One region of the Bacillus vallismortis genome, then DNA from elsewhere that is predicted to be linked to it. Evidence: riboswitches for the same ligand, from Rfam matches in the RefSeq annotation. Region 1 holds a riboswitch; each other region holds the start of a gene.
The links. A riboswitch is a leader RNA that binds a small molecule or an ion and turns the genes downstream of it on or off. The one in region 1 is predicted to bind thiamine pyrophosphate.
Positions count from the first base shown of each region.

Region 2: linked by a shared signal. The riboswitch ahead of BV11031_RS15675 (nucleoside 2-deoxyribosyltransferase) and the one ahead of thiC (phosphomethylpyrimidine synthase ThiC) in region 1 are both predicted to bind thiamine pyrophosphate.
Region 3: linked by a shared signal. The riboswitch ahead of BV11031_RS10280 (acetylornithine deacetylase) and the one ahead of thiC (phosphomethylpyrimidine synthase ThiC) in region 1 are both predicted to bind thiamine pyrophosphate.

Region 1 is NZ_CP026362.1:2,540,360-2,546,507, reverse strand. Features, by position in the region: gene BV11031_RS13700 (sporulation control protein Spo0M) at 1-433, opposite strand, end outside; gene BV11031_RS13695 (hypothetical protein) at 573-776, shown strand; gene BV11031_RS13690 (Type 1 glutamine amidotransferase-like domain-containing protein) at 1,053-1,745, shown strand; TPP riboswitch at 1,815-1,922, shown strand; gene thiC (phosphomethylpyrimidine synthase ThiC) at 2,054-3,826, shown strand; gene katA (catalase KatA) at 4,006-5,448, opposite strand; gene BV11031_RS13675 (hypothetical protein) at 5,778-6,148, shown strand, end outside.
Region 2 is NZ_CP026362.1:2,963,546-2,969,693, forward strand. Features, by position in the region: gene BV11031_RS15655 (HAD-IIA family hydrolase) at 1-572, opposite strand, end outside; gene thiD (bifunctional hydroxymethylpyrimidine kinase/phosphomethylpyrimidine kinase) at 581-1,399, opposite strand; gene BV11031_RS15665 (class I SAM-dependent methyltransferase) at 1,401-2,171, opposite strand; gene BV11031_RS15670 (thymidylate synthase) at 2,171-3,178, opposite strand; gene BV11031_RS15675 (nucleoside 2-deoxyribosyltransferase) at 3,178-3,639, opposite strand; TPP riboswitch at 3,716-3,819, opposite strand; partial or broken gene BV11031_RS22980 (lipoprotein) at 4,072-4,167, opposite strand; gene BV11031_RS15680 (hypothetical protein) at 4,480-5,103, opposite strand; gene BV11031_RS22675 (hypothetical protein) at 5,160-5,333, shown strand; partial or broken gene BV11031_RS15685 (endopeptidase) at 5,548-5,703, opposite strand.
Region 3 is NZ_CP026362.1:1,887,809-1,893,956, forward strand. Features, by position in the region: partial or broken gene pgeF (peptidoglycan editing factor PgeF) at 1-79, opposite strand, end outside; gene BV11031_RS10275 (YlmC/YmxH family sporulation protein) at 242-487, opposite strand; gene BV11031_RS10280 (acetylornithine deacetylase) at 570-1,850, opposite strand; TPP riboswitch at 1,935-2,037, opposite strand; gene BV11031_RS10285 (ABC transporter ATP-binding protein) at 2,050-2,844, opposite strand; gene sigG (RNA polymerase sporulation sigma factor SigG) at 2,993-3,775, opposite strand; gene sigE (RNA polymerase sporulation sigma factor SigE) at 3,916-4,635, opposite strand; gene spoIIGA (sigma-E processing peptidase SpoIIGA) at 4,698-5,627, opposite strand; gene BV11031_RS10305 (S8 family peptidase) at 5,816-6,148, opposite strand, start outside.

The sequences.
Region 1 (6,148 bases):
CCAGTACATTTTCAATCCAAGGGTGTGCCTCAACGAAAATGCGGTCATGGTCGGATTTATCGATACCACCTTCGATATCAAGGTCTGTCACCACGGCGACTTCTACTTTTCCTACAGTAATCGGGGTATCAAGTGGAAGAATGAATGAGAACGGAAATTGATGCTCTTCTCCAGGCTGAATGGTGAATGAACCAGTGACCCGGAAAGAATGAATTGTAGCGTATTTTCGATGCTCTTCATCATCTTTTACAATGACGTACCGTGTATTAAGCTGTACGTCAATAAAGCGGATGTCCTGAGCGATTTTTCCGCCTTTGACATGAACAGTTCCCCGTACTTTTTCTCCTGGATAATAGGCGTCTTGCTCTAAAATTGTATCTACTTTTGCAGCACCGATTCCGGCACTTGCTGCAAGCTTCTTGAAAAATGACATGTTAGATCTTCCCCTTTTTCTTTTTCTCAACAGATATACGTAAGAAGAAGGAAAAAAGATTCGTTTGATTCATACTTTTTTCCTATTATTTGTCCTGCCTAGGGACAGACTAAGAATAATATTGAAAGCAAAGGAGCGGATTGGAATGAACAAAGAAAGTATGGTTGCTGATGAATTACACAGAATGTTTTTGGCCGGTGAGCTGCAAATCACGGTAGAAGAGGATATAAACCATATTTCCGAAAGGCTGAGAAACGGCGATCTCAGTTTAGATCGATTAAGCGGTGAAGATGTGTTTATCAAAGAAACGGTAAATGAGGCTTTACGAAGAGTGGAGCAATAAAAGGGAGAGGCGGGATCTGAAAGATGAGGTCCCGTCTTTTTTGTGATACAGATATATTTTTATCTAGAACTGTAACGAATTGATCGTGCAGCGCTGTTCTAAGGTTAGGGATTGCGTTTTCTAAATGTGACTGAAATTAAAAATTGGGCTGAGACCTCGTTCAAAGGCTTTATCTCCCCGTTCTTCAGAAGATTTATTTTCTAGGTCGTCCTGGGTAAGAAAATATGTAGCCTTGTCATGCCATAATGAATAACAAGTTTTGTCGGGGGTGGGATGATGAAACAGATTATTGCGATGGGCGGCGGGGGTTTTTCGATGGAACCGGACAATTTGTCTCTCGATCAATATATCATCAATCAAACGAAACGGAAGTCACCTCGCATTTGTTTTTTGCCGACGGCGAGCGGTGATTCACAAAACTATGTCCAGCGGTTTTATCATGCATTTCAAACAATGGACTGTGTACCGTCTCATTTATCCTTATGTAAGCCGCTGTCAACAGATATACTTTCTTTTGTTATGGAACAGGACGTGATCTATGTTGGCGGGGGAAATACGCGGAATATGCTTGTGCTATGGAAGGAGTGGGGGTTGGATCTTATTCTCAGAGAGGCGTGGAAGAGCGGTGTGGTTTTAGCTGGATTAAGTGCCGGTGCGATGTGCTGGTTTGAAGAAGGGGTGACGGATTCAGCCGGGCCGCTGACAAGTATGAAAAGTTTAGGCTTTTTGCATGGAAGCTTTTGTCCTCATTATGACAGTGAGAAGGAGCGGCGGCCGATATTCCATCAGCTGATATGTAATGGTTTCTTGGGTGATGGTTATGCGGCGGATGATGGAGCGGCTCTCCATTTTATAAATGATCAGCTGTTTCAGACAGTGAGCTCAAGGCCGGGTGCAAAGGCATATCGGGTGACGGTGGTTGAACATGAAATCTTTGAAACCCGGCTGCCGGTAAAATATCTGGGGTGAATTAGCTGAATATGATCTATATTTCTCTTTTTTTTCGGGTTGGTTTTATGTTAAGATGAGTGCGAAATTAATAGTTACTGGGGGTGCCCGTTTTCGGGCTGAGAGAGAAGGTAAGCTTCTTAACCCTTTGGACCTGATCTGGTTCGTACCAGCGTGGGGAAGTAGAGAAATTGTTTTTATTATTGCCGTCCTGGGCGATAATATGTTTCTTTCTGACTGTAACCGGGTTCATTCTTTGAATCCGGTTTTTTGTGCTGGTAATGAGCTTGATTTTGTCCTTTCAAACGAAGAGAGGGGAAGGATCAGTGATGCAAAACGATTCAGTGCAGCAAGCCAACATTTCGATTATGTCGAGTTTTTCAGGGAGCAAGAAAGTATACGTGGAGGGTTCCTCTGCGGACATCCAAGTGCCAATGAGGGAAATTGCCTTAAGTCCGACGACAGGAGCGTTCGGCGAAGAAGAAAACGCGCCTGTTCGTGTCTATGATACAAGCGGACCGTATACGGACCCTGAGGTGGCCATTCATATTCAAGAAGGATTAAGGCCGCTTCGCCAAAAATGGATCACGGAGCGCGGCGATGTTGAAGAATATGAAGGACGGGATGTCAAACCAGAAGATAACGGTTATAAAAAAGCAAATCCAAACGTAAGCTACCCGGGACTAAAGCGGAAACCGCTGCGGGCGAAAGCGGGCCAAAACGTCACGCAAATGCACTATGCCAAAAAAGGAATCATTACACCTGAGATGGAGTTTATCGCAATCCGCGAGCATGTGTCTCCCGAATTTGTCAGAGATGAGGTAGCAAGCGGCCGGGCGATCATTCCTTCAAATATTAATCATCCTGAGAGTGAACCGATGATTATCGGCCGGAATTTTCATGTGAAGATTAATGCGAATATTGGGAATTCGGCGGTTACGTCATCCATTGAAGAAGAAGTGGAAAAAATGACGTGGGCTATCCGCTGGGGAGCGGATACGATGATGGATCTATCTACCGGAAAAGATATTCATACGACGCGTGAATGGATTATCCGCAATTGCCCTGTGCCTGTAGGGGCGGTTCCAATTTATCAGGCGCTTGAAAAAGTAAACGGCGTAGCGGAGGATCTAACGTGGGAGATTTATCGTGACACGCTGATCGAGCAGGCTGAACAGGGAGTGGATTATTTTACGATCCACGCGGGTGTTTTGTTGCGGTATGTGCCATTAACAGCCAAACGGACGACGGGAATCGTATCACGCGGGGGAGCGATTATGGCACAATGGTGTCTGGCTCATCATCAGGAAAGCTTTCTCTATACCCATTTTGAAGAGATCTGTGAGATTATGAAAACGTATGACATTGCTTTTTCTCTGGGAGACGGGCTTCGACCCGGATCAATCGCTGACGCCAATGATGAAGCGCAGTTTGCTGAATTAGAGACACTTGGGGAGCTGACGCAAATTGCCTGGAAGCATGATGTTCAGGTGATGATTGAGGGACCTGGGCATGTGCCGATGCATAAAATCAAAGAGAACGTCGATAAACAAATGGACATCTGCAAAGAAGCGCCTTTTTACACCTTGGGGCCGCTGACAACAGATATAGCGCCGGGCTATGACCATATTACTTCAGCGATCGGAGCGGCAATGATCGGCTGGTATGGGACAGCAATGCTTTGTTATGTAACGCCGAAGGAGCATTTGGGGCTGCCAAACCGTGATGATGTTCGTGAAGGAGTCATTACATATAAAATTGCTGCGCACGCCGCAGACCTTGCAAAAGGGCATCCCGGAGCGCAAATACGTGATGACGCTTTATCGAAAGCCCGCTTTGAATTTCGCTGGCGAGACCAGTTTCATCTATCTCTTGATCCGGAAAGAGCGCTTGAATACCATGATGAGACCTTGCCGGCAGAAGGAGCGAAAACCGCTCATTTCTGTTCAATGTGCGGACCGAAGTTTTGCAGCATGAGAATTTCTCAGGATATCCGTGACTATGCGAAGGACAAAGAGCTGAGCGAATGGGATGCTATTGAAGAGGGGATGAAAGAAAAAGCCGAAGAATTTGTAAATCAAGGCAGCCAGCTTTACAAATAAAAGATTGACTGCGAACGTATTCCAGCCTCTTTGGGCACCGAAGGCTCTTATCTTTTAGATAAGGGCTTTTTTGTTTGAAAGCAAACGATAGAGTGTGATCCCTCACATGGAGGACATACGAAGTGCGCAAATAAAAAACCCGCTATGTACAGCGGGTTTTTGCAATTCTATTAATAATTTTATTTAATTTTCAATCCAAGGCCTTCAGCCACGCGTGTTCCGTATTCAGGATCCGCTTTGTAGAAATGCTCGATTTGGCGAAGTTTGATTTCTTCAATTTCTACCGGCTTCATGGCGTTAACTATATTTTCAACAAGGCGGGCACGCTCATCCTCGCTCATTAAACGGTAGAGGTCACCGGCTTGTGTGTAGTGATCGTTGTGATCATAGCTTACGCTGTCAGCGATTCCTTCTACCGGATATGCTGCTTGTTTATCCTCCGGTGACTCTTTCGGACCGCCGAAGCTGTTTGGCTCGTAATATACAGATCCGCCGCCGTTATTGTCAAAGCGCATTTGTCCGTCACGCTGATAATTGTTCACTTCGTTGCGTGCGCGGTTAATTGGCAGTGCTTGATGGTTTGCACCGACACGGTAGCGGTGTGCATCATGATAAGCAAACAGCCGGCCTTGAAGCATTTTATCAGGAGAAACATCAATGCCAGGCACGAGTGTTCCAGGCGAGAATGTCGCTTGTTCTACTTCTGCAAAGTAGTTTTCAGGATTTCTGTCGAGAACCATACGTCCGACCTCGATTAATGGATAGTCTTTTTGAGACCAAACTTTTGTAACATCAAACGGGTCAAAGCGATACGTATTGGCATCTTCTAAAGGCATGATTTGCACATATAGTTTCCATGCAGGGAAATCTCCATTTTCGATCGCATTGAAAAGATCTTCTGTATGGTAATCAGGGTTTTCACCGGCAATTTTTGCCGCAGTATTGACGTCAAGGTTTTTCACGCCTTGTTCTGTTTTAAAGTGATATTTAATCCACACGCCTTCGCCTTCGGCATTTGTCCATTTGAATGTATGGCTTCCGAAGCCATGCATGTGGCGAAGTGTCGCAGGAATACCGCGGTCAGACATCAGGATTGTCACTTGATGCAGTGATTCTGGTGAAAGTGACCAGAAATCCCAAACCGCTGTAGGGTTTTTTAAGTGTGTTTTTGGATCTCTTTTTTGTGTATGGATGAAATCAGGGAACTTAATCGCATCGCGGATGAAGAATACAGGTGTATTGTTCCCGACGATGTCGTAGTTTCCTTCTTCAGTATAAAATTTAACCGCAAATCCGCGCGGGTCGCGAACTGTATCAGCCGAGCCAAGTTCACCGGCAACGGTTGAGAAACGAATGAAGAGCGGTGTGCGTTTGCCGACCTCAGAAAGGAAAGCGGCCTTTGTGTATTTTGTGACATCATTTGTCACTTCAAAATATCCGTGAGCGCCTGCTCCTTTGGCATGTACAACACGTTCAGGAACACGTTCTCTGTTGAAATGGGCCAATTTTTCAAGTAAATGTACATCTTGGATTAAAGTTGGTCCGCGAGAACCGGCAGTCATTGAATTTTGGTTATCTCCAACCGGAGCGCCCCAGCTAGTTGTCAGTTTGTTTGAGCTCATGTAATCACCTCTTGGAATTTATAAAAACATAATATCATCTCCAATAAAAAAGTCAATATTATTTTATAATTATTATAAAATAAATATATCTATTAAGCGATATCTAGTATTAAAAATGCCGATAAACCATTGTCATATCAACCTTTAAGGGAGAATGAAAAAAATTATAGGATTGATTTCTTCTTCTCTATTTGCGAAACAAGCAGAGTTAGTGATAAATAAGTTGCGGTTTTAGGAAAGCACAGCCTCTAAACATGGTATGCTATGTAAAGAAGGGAGCGGTTTTTCTGAAAACATTGATTAGCGCAACAATCATTTGCCTGCTCGCTATGCTGTCGGCATGCGAAGATACAAAACAAATGGAAATCAAAGAGGCGGATATGTCAGATCTCGAAAAAAACAGAATGGATGTTGCAGCCTCACAAACATTTACTGCCGAGGTTGCAAATATCAGCAATAGCATTTCTGGAGCCGAAATGTATATAGAGCATTATCAAAACGGAAAGCTTGCTGAGACCATTGGACCGGTAAGTGAAGACTACTCTGAGGAAAAACCCGATTCATTACAATTTGTTTACTTTGAGAATGAGGAGGGAGAAGGAAAGAATAAATTGACCACCGTTCATTTTGGGATTGTGGATAAACAAGGGAATATTGCGGCTGCTTCGTCGTTTCGGCGTGATGGCAGCACGGTACAGGA
Region 2 (6,148 bases), 420 kb from region 1:
TTTTCAAATATTGAAGACTCCGGCTTTCCAATGATGATGGGCTCTTTATCTGCTCCCGTTTTAACAGCCTCAACTATGGCACCTGTAGCTGGAGCTGGTCCTTTAGCGGTGGGAAATGTTTTATCCCCATTTGTAGCAATAAATGAAGCCCCACTGCGGATGAGATTTACCGCCTTATGTATATCTTGAAAAGTAATATTGTGATCCCATCCAATGACAACAGCTTCTGCTAGGTCTTCTTCAAGATCAATACCAGCTTTTCGAATCTCGCTTTTAAGTTCATCATTTCCTAATATATATGCTCTCTTTATTCCAGCCTTAACAAGGTAATCAGCTGTTGCCCACCCCGAAGTAATCACTTCATCAATACTTGCTGAAATACCAAGCTTATGAAGCCTTTTAACAATCGTTTCTCTTGTAACACAGGGATCATTCGTTAAAAAACGAATGGATTTCTTTTCTTCACGGAGGCGTTTTAAAGAAGAAACAGCTTCTGGTAAAGCTTTGTCTCCTATATAAATAACTCCGTCTAAGTCGAATAAAAATACATCATATTCCTTATAGATCATCATAACACTCCTTAAGTAGCTGTCGTGGGGTTAATGATTGAGCGATACGCGAAATGATTTGTAGGCCCTTGTCCCTTCCCAATCCCTATAGGATGTTTAATGGCTGCTGAGATAAATTCTTTTCCAGTTGCTACTGATTCTGGTATACTGTGTTGCTTTGCTAGCTCTGCAGTGATGACAGCAGAAAAAGTACAGCCTGTCCCATGGGTATGTTTTGTATCAAAGCGAGGGGAAACAAACTCCTCGAAGGCCTCATCAAAATACATAATATCACGAGCTTCTCCGTTCATATGCCCCCCTTTTACGACAGCACTCTTTGCCCCGTATACTTCCACAATTTCTTTAGCAGCATCGCGCATCTGCTGTACAGTTTTAATTGATTTGCCGATGATTACTTCTGCTTCTGGAATATTTGGTGTAATAACAGTTGTTTGAGGTATTAATAATTTTTTCAAATGATTAACGGCATCCTTATGAAGCAGATGATGACCGCTTTTAGCAACCATAACTGGGTCCATCACATACGATTGGATTTTAGCCGCTTTTAATTTTTCAGCTATCAGTTCTATAATATCCACGCTTGCAAGCATACCAGTTTTTACAGCATCTGGTTTTATATCTCCGATGACACAGTCTATTTGCTGAGATATATTATTCAGAGATACCTCCTCAAAACTCTTCACACCAAGTGTGTTTTGAGCAACAACTGATGTAATAACAGCCATTCCAAATACTTGCTGCTCCTGGAAGGTTTTTAAGTCTGCATGAATTCCCGCTCCCCCGGTTGGATCTGTTCCAGCAATCGAAAGTGCTTTATAGATATCCGTCAACTCATACTCCTCCTAAGGTAGGTTTCACTGCTTCAAAAATGATAAAAGGTGGGTATTCCTTTTCACTTTTCCAATTATTAAATTTAAATTTTTGTTCGATGGCCTTTAACTGCTCTCCGTCAATATCGTTTAACGTTGGTTCCAGTAATGTTACACTTTCAAAGCCTACATTAGATAAAAGTTTATAGTACATTGACTTCGGCCAATGAAAGTCATTTAAAATTAAATCTTCTTGTTCAGGAACATGAAGCCACTCATTTCTTTCTTCTCCATAAGAATACTCTTTCCCCGGTATTCCGTTGCGAAAGGTTGAAAATTCTTTTCCAGTTGAGTCAGGGTTTGTATCCAGTATAACAAAAGAAGCACCTGGTTTTAACACACGAAAAATTTCACCCATAATTCTTTTGATACGTTGATCACTATCTGTATTAATAAAGACGTAACAGGCCATAGCAGCATCAACTGAATGATCTGGTAAGAAGGAAAGGTTATCATGTTCAATTAAATGATAGTCGACATGTGAATGTTTTCTTTTTTTCTTTGCTATATCCAACATCTTACTTGATTCATCTACTGCGATTACATTGCAATCTATTCTGTCAGCTAACCTATATGCTACCTTACCGGGTCCACAGCCAAAATCGAGCACCTTTTTAATATCCGCTTTATCAAATTTACGAAAAACATACTCAAAACCTAATGTTTGTTCTAAAACGTCGTTATAAGCATCGAATTTACCAGCAACACTGTCTTCTTTCCAAGAAGTTTTCATTAAATTTCCTCCTTTTGTTTAGTTGAAAAGTAATTAAACCACTTATTTTTAACAAAAAACTGATAAGTAGGAAGTAAGCTTTGAAATAATGAATGATCCATATCTCGCTTATAAGCAATATGCTGATATATACTAAAAAGTAAGAGAATTTGTTCCCAATATTCAGGTAAATCTAAAGTTTCAATATCCTGCCTTGACATTGAAATTTGATCTTTTCTAAGCAAAGACTCATATTTTAAAACTGTTTCAATAAAAGGCCAATTATTCCCGGTAGGCATTTTAGGAAATTCAAAAGCCGAGGTATCATTATGAGTTTTAGCTTCCTCAAGTACTGTTTTTGCCCATTCGTTGTCGGACTCATAGATATGAATGGAACCAACATTATGGAAATATTCTCCGACTTCTAAATGAAGTTCTCTAGCCATTAATTCTTGCATAAATGTAAAAGAGAAAAGATCACTAATCATTCCTCGAAATGCATCATTTGCACGCATTATGGAAGACATGTATAACTTGTTTTCTCTTATGAAAAATTGCAAACCTATTGTACAAGAAACATCAATATTGCCAGAAACGAAGAGTTCCGAGGCATCGAATATTTGAATAAATGCCCTTTTTGAATCAATGTCTTCCTGTGTCAAAAGATTTTTTATTCTATTCCATTGATTTAGTTTTGCGTTTCCAAATTCAAATATTTTAGGTCCATACGCAGTACCTGTTAATGTTTTTTTATTCATTGAATATAAAGGCATTTTTTTATTGTAATAACTAATAAAATCTAAGTTGTTACTCCCCGATAAATACCATAAAACTTCAGCAAAATTAAACACGATATTTGTTTTTCTAGAGGGTAAGTAAGTGACACGTTCTATTGGATTTTCAAGGGTCAGATGATAGTTCAATTTTTCTTTGCTATTTTGTCCACGCGGTGAATTTAAAAATTCAGGGTAATAATAGATGTCATATAGGGTTTCCATATATGCTTCATGAAAAGTTTTCTTTCTCATTAAGATTCCACCTTGTATTCCATAAGGATACTTTTAATCTTCTCTAATAAATCATCAGTACCTTTAAAATTAATGTATTCAACATCAGCTACTACGCTTAACCCTTGAATTAAGAATGCGTAATCCCTCTCATTTTCTAGTAATAACACTATCTTTTTTTTCAAGGCAGAAGCCCATCCTATTTCTATATGCGTTCCAGGAGAAGCCGGTGAGCCAGGAAAAGCTACAAAAAGATCGCAAGAGCGTATTTCATCAAAATCAATTTTAGTGCATTGTTGGGGTGTCATGAAATCTTTCCCCCATCCTTCTCGCTTGTGAGCATTATGAACTAACCATCCTTCATTTTCAAAAAAAGAAATTAATGACTCTAACTTCTCCCTTTCATGTAAACTCATCAATCCAGTATTCACATCTACTAAACTTTTAAAAGGTCCTGCTAAAAAAACTTTTTTAGTTGTCACTTTAATATCCCCTTTCAAAATAAATAAAGCCACTTTCATATGGAAAGTGGCTTAAATATAGATAAGATAAAAAATCTCTCTATTTTTTTCACTTCCCTACGTTGGTGTTAACCAAATCAGGTTCAAAGGGTCAGGACTTGTGTCTCTTCTCAGCTTCTAAAAGCTCCCCCAGTGTATAAAATATAAATATTTACTTTCATCCTAAACTATTCCATATCTTTAGTCAAACAATGATTGATAAGCCTTGAACCCTGCGTATCAACCGACAAAAGTTTTTCGAAAAGTTACTACGCCTTGCATTTGATGGCAATTCATGGAGCTTAAAAAAAAAGCACAAAAATACCTTATTTTCTAGTGTGTTTAAAAAATGTCCTGAACATCGCAAATTGTAAAAGGAATCCAACAATAAAAAAAGAGAAGTAAACACACGTTTTACTCCTTTAACTTTGTCTCTTCACCTTTTGCTTCTTCATAGTCTGGTGTTTTCTTTGATAAGCCCAGTCGATCATTTTCGCCATTAATTGGCATACCACCCACCTATTGGCACTCAGCGCCAACTTTCTCATATTTAGGTGTACGATGTCAGTTCACGAAAAGATTCTTCGGAAGGTAAAACCCAAATTGAAACCTTAATAAATGCTCTGTATCGTTTATATCAAGAATTGCACCGTGAGCGATTGGTGAGTGGGCTTCAACAACAATATCTTGACTGTGTCTGTAATCCATTACGAAGGAGAAAACATATTATATATGTCTAATATGCTTTCTCCTTTATTTTAAGGGTTTTTATAATTTAGGTTTTAATAATTTAAACCTGTTTGTATCCCGTTTTTAAAACAATTAGAAACAATTATCAACAACGTCACCTAAACTAAAGAATTCTAGTACGACTTTTTGAGTTTCATCTGGTAGTGCCTTAGTAGATACTTTTACGGCTTTTTTTATAGCATTTGTTCTAGAAAGTCCTAGGTTTCTTTGATGTTTATAAGCTGTAATAATTGTTTTTGTCATTGAATTTAGTCCGCCCATTAATTTTGCTGCTTTTTTAACTTTTAAGATCTTTGCCCATGGGATAGCGTTTACTGCTATAGCTTTAGCAGCACTAGAAATGCAACTCCATGTACTCAGTACTATAAATGGTCCTATACTTTCTTGGGCGGTTTTAACAGCAGTCAGGTTTTCTCCATCAACCACAAATTCATAACCTACAAATTCGTTCCCTTTATGTACGTTTAACCATTCAATACCGGAGTTTATTCCTTGTTCAGCAACATCCTCTGGCATTTGATCAATTAATTCTAATAGAGGTTCGAGAGTTCTTTTCATGATTTGAGCTTCTACATTAACTTGCTCAGAAGAAACATCATTAGAACTTTCTTTCACGTTAGCTATTGGTATTGTTATAGTGGTAAAAATTAGAGAGAAACAGATTACAATGACCAATTGTTTAATGCTTTTCTTCACGTTATAACTACTTTACAATATTTTTATAGAATTATTTTTGCAATAGGAGTGTGTTTGTGAAAAAAAGTTTTTATTCTTTGATATTATTGATTGTTGCAGGTTCGTTTATTGTTAACATTTTTGTAGATAATGAATCTATTTCAACAATAGTTAATATTATTGGACTAATTGCAATTATTATTATGGGCATTGTTTTAAGAATTACTTTTGGTAACTCTTCTGAAAAGTAATCCTTTTTAAGATTAAAAGAAATAAACATCCTCAATTTTACAAAGATGAATTACAAAAAGATACATTGTATCTAAACAGAAAAAAGAGGAGTAAACACATGGTTTACTCCTCAGGCTGTCGAGAAATTAAAAAATCAATTGTGCAATATATAGATGTTTCATTCGGAGTTGAAAAATAAAAAGTGAGGGATTCTTTGACACCAGGTCTTTAAAGACCACCACTTTCCTGCATGGTGAGCGCCACAATAATATTCACTTGGTCAAAAACGCCTTCCTGACGGCCGTACTTTTCAAATACAGCCCTAAACCCTTCGACTTCCGGTGCAATGCAAACCGTTTCAAATTCGCCACCCCTGCCGCCTATAAAATTGATTTACTCTTATTGGCAGGTACATTATCCTGTTTTTTATCAGCACGGATATCATCTGAGTGAACTTTTACCGGTTCAGATGGTCTGATTTTCCGTTCGTTATTGGCGATGCCTTGAAAAAAACGTAAAGTTTAAAAAGACTACTACTATAAAAGGATGCCGTGTCTGTTGTAGATACTTAATTTATGAAGTGGGCAGTTTGTAGGCAGTAGATCATTTAAAAATAAGCACAAAAAAATAATACCAAAGGTGGTTAAACCCTTGGTATTATTGGGATGCGGCCGAGAGGACTTGAACCTCCACGGGTTATTCACCCACTAGGCCCTCAACATAGTAAATCAGTATCATTGGTTATGGAAGCTTGTTTTCATTACACTTACTAACTTCACTTTACATCATTTCTATAAGTTTGTATGAATTATGGTTAATAATTGGTGAGAAAAAA
Region 3 (6,148 bases), 650 kb from region 1:
TCGTTTTGAATCGCTTGTGTCCAGTCTTGTATCATGAGTGTCGAGGTGTGGTAAGACTGAATGGGTGATATGTATTCATGGTGATCCAACCTTTCGACAAACATTAAAAAAAGCGGAATTTCCCACTTATTTTACCACATCTTTCTGCATTCGTTGAGCGCCGATTTGCATATTTCTAAATGAAATGTGCCGAAAGAATCTAGGCTTCCGGCATTTGCCAATCAACGGCATACAAAACAGGTTATGCATGCGGCTCACTTAATCGGACCAAGATCACATCTTCCCCGATTTTTACTATATTTCGCCATGGAATGACCAATTCCTCTTCTTTTCCAAAAAATCCGAGAACTTTCCCATTTCCCCCCAGTATGATTGCCTGAATTTTGCCTGTGGTCACATTGATATCGATATCGCCAATGCTCCCCAGCTTTTTTCCGTTTGAGACATTAACGACATCCTTCACCTGAAATTCAGAAATGCTGATCATTCCATCACGTCCTTTTTCCGTCCTTTTTTCAAGTATATGAACGGGCGGGCTGAACCTTGTCAGCAAGAAGAAATTTTCGTAGTTACTGTTCTTTTTTACCGCTGCACCACCTGATGATAAAATCAAGCATGATTTTTGTGTAATCTATCAGCTGCTCAATCGATACCTCCTCGTTCACAGAGTGTGCATTGTGCAGATCACCAGGACCGTAGATTACGCTTGGTATGCCGGCATTATACAGCCACCCCCCGTCTGTAACGGATTGAGAAACGTCCATAACCGGACGCTCCCGTTTCACCTCCTCATGAGACGCCGTAAGCGCTAAGACGCCTGGGTGGTATGGGTCAACTTCCAGTGCCGGGAAAATTTCTCCTCTGTCTTCAATCATAGAAGAGCCTCCCCACTTAAAAACAGGGCGGTTTTCCCTCAGCCAAATATCACTGTCACTCAGGCGGTTGATGTAATCTTCTATTTCCTCTGCCACTTGTTCATGGGTTTCATTTGGGTAAAAATGGACTGTGATCCATAGCCGGCACTCGTCCGCTATAAAAGCCGCATGTCTGCCGCCTTCTATGACAGCCGGGTTAATCGTATTTGTGCCTGGTGTAAAACCGGGATAACTTTTCATAATGGACCAGTGGCGTTCTAGTTCACCGAGCCCCGCAATGATTTTTGCCATTTTTTCAATTGCGCTTGCTCCGAATGTTCCCCCGCCTGCGTGAATCATATTCCGCCTCGTCGCATCATGAAACGTTTGACTGCTTTTGATTTCAATCCAGCCTGTAATGACTCCGCCTTGGCCTTGTATATGCATATCACTCGTATCCGCCACAACTGCAAAATCAGCATGATAGCCCCTTTTGCAGCATTCAAGCGTGCCGGCTTCTCCAACTTCCTCCCCGATCACCGATTGCAGAATCAAGTCACCGGGAAGTTCAATACCGGCTTCACGAATCAATTTCACCGCAAACAGCACACACGCCATTCCGCCTTTCATATCAGAAGCGCCTCGCCCGATTAAGAGACCGTTTTTTTCAATTGGGTGAAATGGATCATCCTCCCACTCCTCATCCTCTTTTACCTCTGCCACATCTACATGGCCATTGATGATCAAGCTATGATAATCTGCTGAATCTGTTCCCTTTAGCAAGCCTACAACATTGGGGTCTCCCGGGTACACGTCCCATTTGTCGATCAAGAATCCATTTTTCTTTAAAAATTCTGCAACCCATGACTGAATGCCGGCTGTATTTCTTGCAGGCGGAGCAGGTGTTTTATAGGAAATCAGCGTTTTTGCTAGCTGAATAAGCTCCTCCTTTTGACCTTCCGCTCTTTTTATCAGAGAGTCTATTTGTGGCTTCATGTCATCCGCTCCTTTTTTAAAAATCAAAAAGCCGTTTCACATGTATGAAACGGCTTCATCAAAATAAACAGAGTCCTATGTACTCCGAATTTTTCACCGCTTCCCTCCGCTGGCATGATCCAGATCAGGTCAAAAGGGTTGAGACCTATGTCTCTCTCAGCTTCGAAAAGCACCCCTAGGATGAATCAATATGAGTTTGTCAGGCATTCGTGATCGGCTCGGCTCTTGTTAAATACGGCCGGCCCTGATTCCATAATACATGGATTGGCGTATCAAAAAAAGCGGAAAGTATATGATCAGTAAGCATTCCCTTCATTTCTCCCGATTGAAAGACCTCTCCCTGTTTTAATAAAAGGGCTTTGTCAAAGACCGGCAAAATTTCTTCCGCATGATGAGTCACGTAAAGGATCGATGGCGCATTTTCTTTACTTGCAATGTATGTAATCGTATCTAACAGCTTTTCCCGGGCAATAAAATCCAGCCCTGTCACTGGTTCGTCCAGTATCAACAGCTCAGGATCGGCCATTAGCGCTCTTGCAATCAAAGCTCTTTGTTTTTCTCCTTGAGAAAGCGTCTCATAACGGCGGTCCGCATATTCAATTGCCCCCAAGTCCTCTAACAAACCGATCGCTTTTTCCCTGATTTGCGCACTTGGCGTTTCATATAATCCAATTGAAGCGTAAGCTCCGCTCAAAGCAATTTCAAATGCTGAATCTGCCGGATAAAATTTTTGCTGAAGTGCCGCTGAGACGAGGCCGATTTTCCGTCTAAGCTTCTCCCCAAGCTCCGTTTTGCCAAATTCATGGCCAAGCACCTGCATCTCGCCTGATGTTGGAAAATAATAAGAGCAAAGCATATTTAACAGCGCGGTCTTGCCGGCTCCATTCAGCCCGTAAAGCACCCAATTTTCCTTTTTTTCCACCTTCCAATGAATATTTTTCAGTATCCATTTTCCATTTCGTTTTAGTGAGACATTGTCAAGCTGCAAAATCATCGTGGTCCCCCTCTTTACTGCCTTTGATAATTATTTAAATTTTCATAAAACTTTGTACAGACTAGGATACCTTATTTTTTCCAAGACGTAAACCACGTGCAATCAATAGAAAAGCCTTTAAAACAAAAACTGTTTTAAAGGCTTTTCATTATTGGTGAATATTCTTATTCATTTGTTTGATAGCCGCTTTTTCAAGCCTGGACACCTGAGCTTGGGAAATCCCGATTTCCTCGGCTACTTCCATTTGTGTTTTCCCTTGGAAGAACCGCTTTCTCAAAATCATTTTTTCCCTATCATTCAGCCTTCTCATGCCCTCTTTTAAAGCTAGCTCTTCAATCCATTGTGAATCTTTATTGCGCTCATCACTAATTTGGTCCATTACATAGATCGGATCTCCGCCATCGTTATAGATCGGCTCAAATAGAGAAACCGGGTCCTGGATAGCATCGAGCGCAAATACGATTTCCTCATGCGGTACTTCAAGAACTTTTGCGATGTCTTCTGCAGTCGGCTCCTTGCTTGTCTCACTGATTAACCGCTCTCTTACCTGAAGTGCCTTGTAAGCGATATCCCGGAGTGATCTTGAAACACGAATCGGGTTATTATCGCGTAAATACCTGCGGATTTCTCCGATAATCATAGGTACAGCGTATGTTGAAAACTTAACATTGTGGCTTAGGTCAAAATTATCAATGGATTTCATTAGTCCGATGCAGCCGACCTGAAATAAGTCATCAACATACTCTCCTCTGTTATTAAATCTTTGAATGACACTTAAGACAAGACGCAAGTTCCCGTTTACAAGTTTTTCTCTCGCTGAATCATCGCCTTCATCCTGCAGCTGCCTAAACAGCTTTCTCATCTCTTCATTCTTGAGTACTGGTAATTTGGAGGTATCCACCCCGCAGATTTCGACTTTATTTCTCGACACTTTTTTCCCTCCCTACAGGAGCTGCTGTACAACGTTAAGTATCTCCTTGGGTGGGAAAAATATGCACTGCACGGAGACCGAAAAACAGTCGAATCCAGGAAATCCCTGTAAAATCAAGGGGTTCCAAACCACAAAAATTTTTACACCATTTTGTTGAACTCTTTTCTCAGCCTTTTTATAATTCTTTTCTCCAGACGCGAAATATAGGACTGAGAAATTCCCATCATATCCGCTACATCCTTTTGGGTCTTTTCTTCTTCACCGACAAGCCCAAACCGCAGCTCCATGATTTGCTTTTCCCTCTCATTAAGCTGTTCAAGCGCTTTTTTCAAAAGCTTTTTATCTACATTTGCTTCTATGTCTTTTGTGATAATGTCATCGTCAGTGCCGAGCACATCAGAAAGCAAAAGCTCATTGCCGTCCCAATCAATATTTAGCGGCTCATCAAAGGAAACCTCTGATCGGATTTTGTTGTTTCTTCTTAAATACATGAGGATTTCATTTTCTATACAGCGTGAGGCATAGGTCGCCAGCTTGATTTTCTTTTCTGGATTGAATGTATTCACAGCTTTGATTAATCCGATGGTGCCGATGCTGATTAAATCCTCTATATTAATTCCCGTATTTTCGAATTTACGGGCGATATAGACGACGAGGCGCAAATTGCGTTCAATCAAAATGGCGCGAGCCGCCTGATCGCCGTTTGGGAGCTTCATTAACAGAACCTGTTCCTCATCTTTAGATAATGGAGGCGGCAGGGCTTCACTCCCGCCTATGTAATAGACTTCATCACTTTTCAGCCCAAGTTTCATCAGCAGCTTATACCAGAGGTGCGTCAATCGCAATTTCAGTTTTTTCATCTTCCTCTCCCTTCTAAATGTCACGTCTTTTGAGTATGATAAGTAACGGACATTTGCGAACATTATGAAACGTGTTTGATGGCCTTGCCCGAAAGCATTTTCGGATGAATAATGGCGTCGAACTCTCCATCTGCTGATAGCTTTGTTGTGCTGATTCCGATTAAGCATTTATCCGCAGAAATCATTTCTTCTTTTGTCATAATTGTTACGTGATCCGGTTTAACGCATAATAAAAATTGATTTTGCTGACCTACTCCCCTATATGGAATCAGCCTCAGTTTATCTAAAAAGCGAAACGAATCATCGAGCTGTTGGGTGGCTTCCAATGGATCTGTGTTGCGAATGATCATTGTTTCGGCTGCTCCGAAAATCGATTCCAGTTTATCAATGTGAATAATCATGACCGGCGTTTTAGTAAGCGGATCGTACAACTGATTACCAGAATCAACCAGTCCTCTGGCATGAAGCGTTTGGCCGCCTAAATCCGCCTGAATGCTGACTCGTTCCTCATACTGAATGTTTTTTGTATCAATATCTTCAATTCTTCTCTTAGAAAAAAACCACAATGCTGGAAAGCCAGCAACAATAAACAACCAGCTGATCGGGTCTCCAAACCCAGTTTGATTGGTGATCATGACACCGTTTCGAACAACGGAATTGGTCTGCAGCAAAGAATGGGCACCGATAATTCCTCCCCCCATTAAAAAAGTGGCAAAATAAAAGGAAAACAAATTTTGAAAGAAATAACGAAATCTTTTAAAGCCAAATGTCACCATCACAATAACAACTGAAAAAGCCAGCTTACCGGCCGGGTGTTCAACAATTGGCGAAAAAGGAGTAAACACCAACACGACAATACTTGAACCGATGAACGCTCCGCCTATCACTCTTCTTTTTTTCACATGCCGTTTTAAAATAAATGCCGTGAGCAAAAGCAAAAGCGCATCAAAACAAAAGTTTAACAGCCAAATGACATCTAAATAGATTTTCACATCTGACTCCTTTCTTGCATCACGCTGCTCCCCTTCTTGTTTCATAGTATAAATCAAGCTCTGTGGGAAAGTCTGTCAGTTAATGTTGAGAGGAAAATACAATTTTTCAGAGATATCTGCTTAATTTGTCGAGGGAATATATGAGAGTATAGATAAAAAAGCTGCCGTTGACCGGCAGCTTTTTACTCTTAATTTTCAGTATTGATATAGAGTTTTCCATTCGCTGTTTTTCTTGCTTCATTTCCATAATCATCACGTACAATCACTTCTACTTTTGCTCCGTTAGCTTTAATAGAAGAAGTAGCTGTCCAATAGCCTTCATATCTCCCCGGAGAGATTTCTCTTAACGGGAGCTCTGTGGCGTTTTGCACACTCGCTCTTGCATTTGTCAGCGGCATACGAATGACAAACGTTGCATCCAAATCTTCAGCGCTTGAGAATGCGATTTTTACAGATTCACCGGCTTTTAAGATTTTGTCCTCTCCCGGAATCAAACCGGAGATGACAGGCTTGTCAAAGTT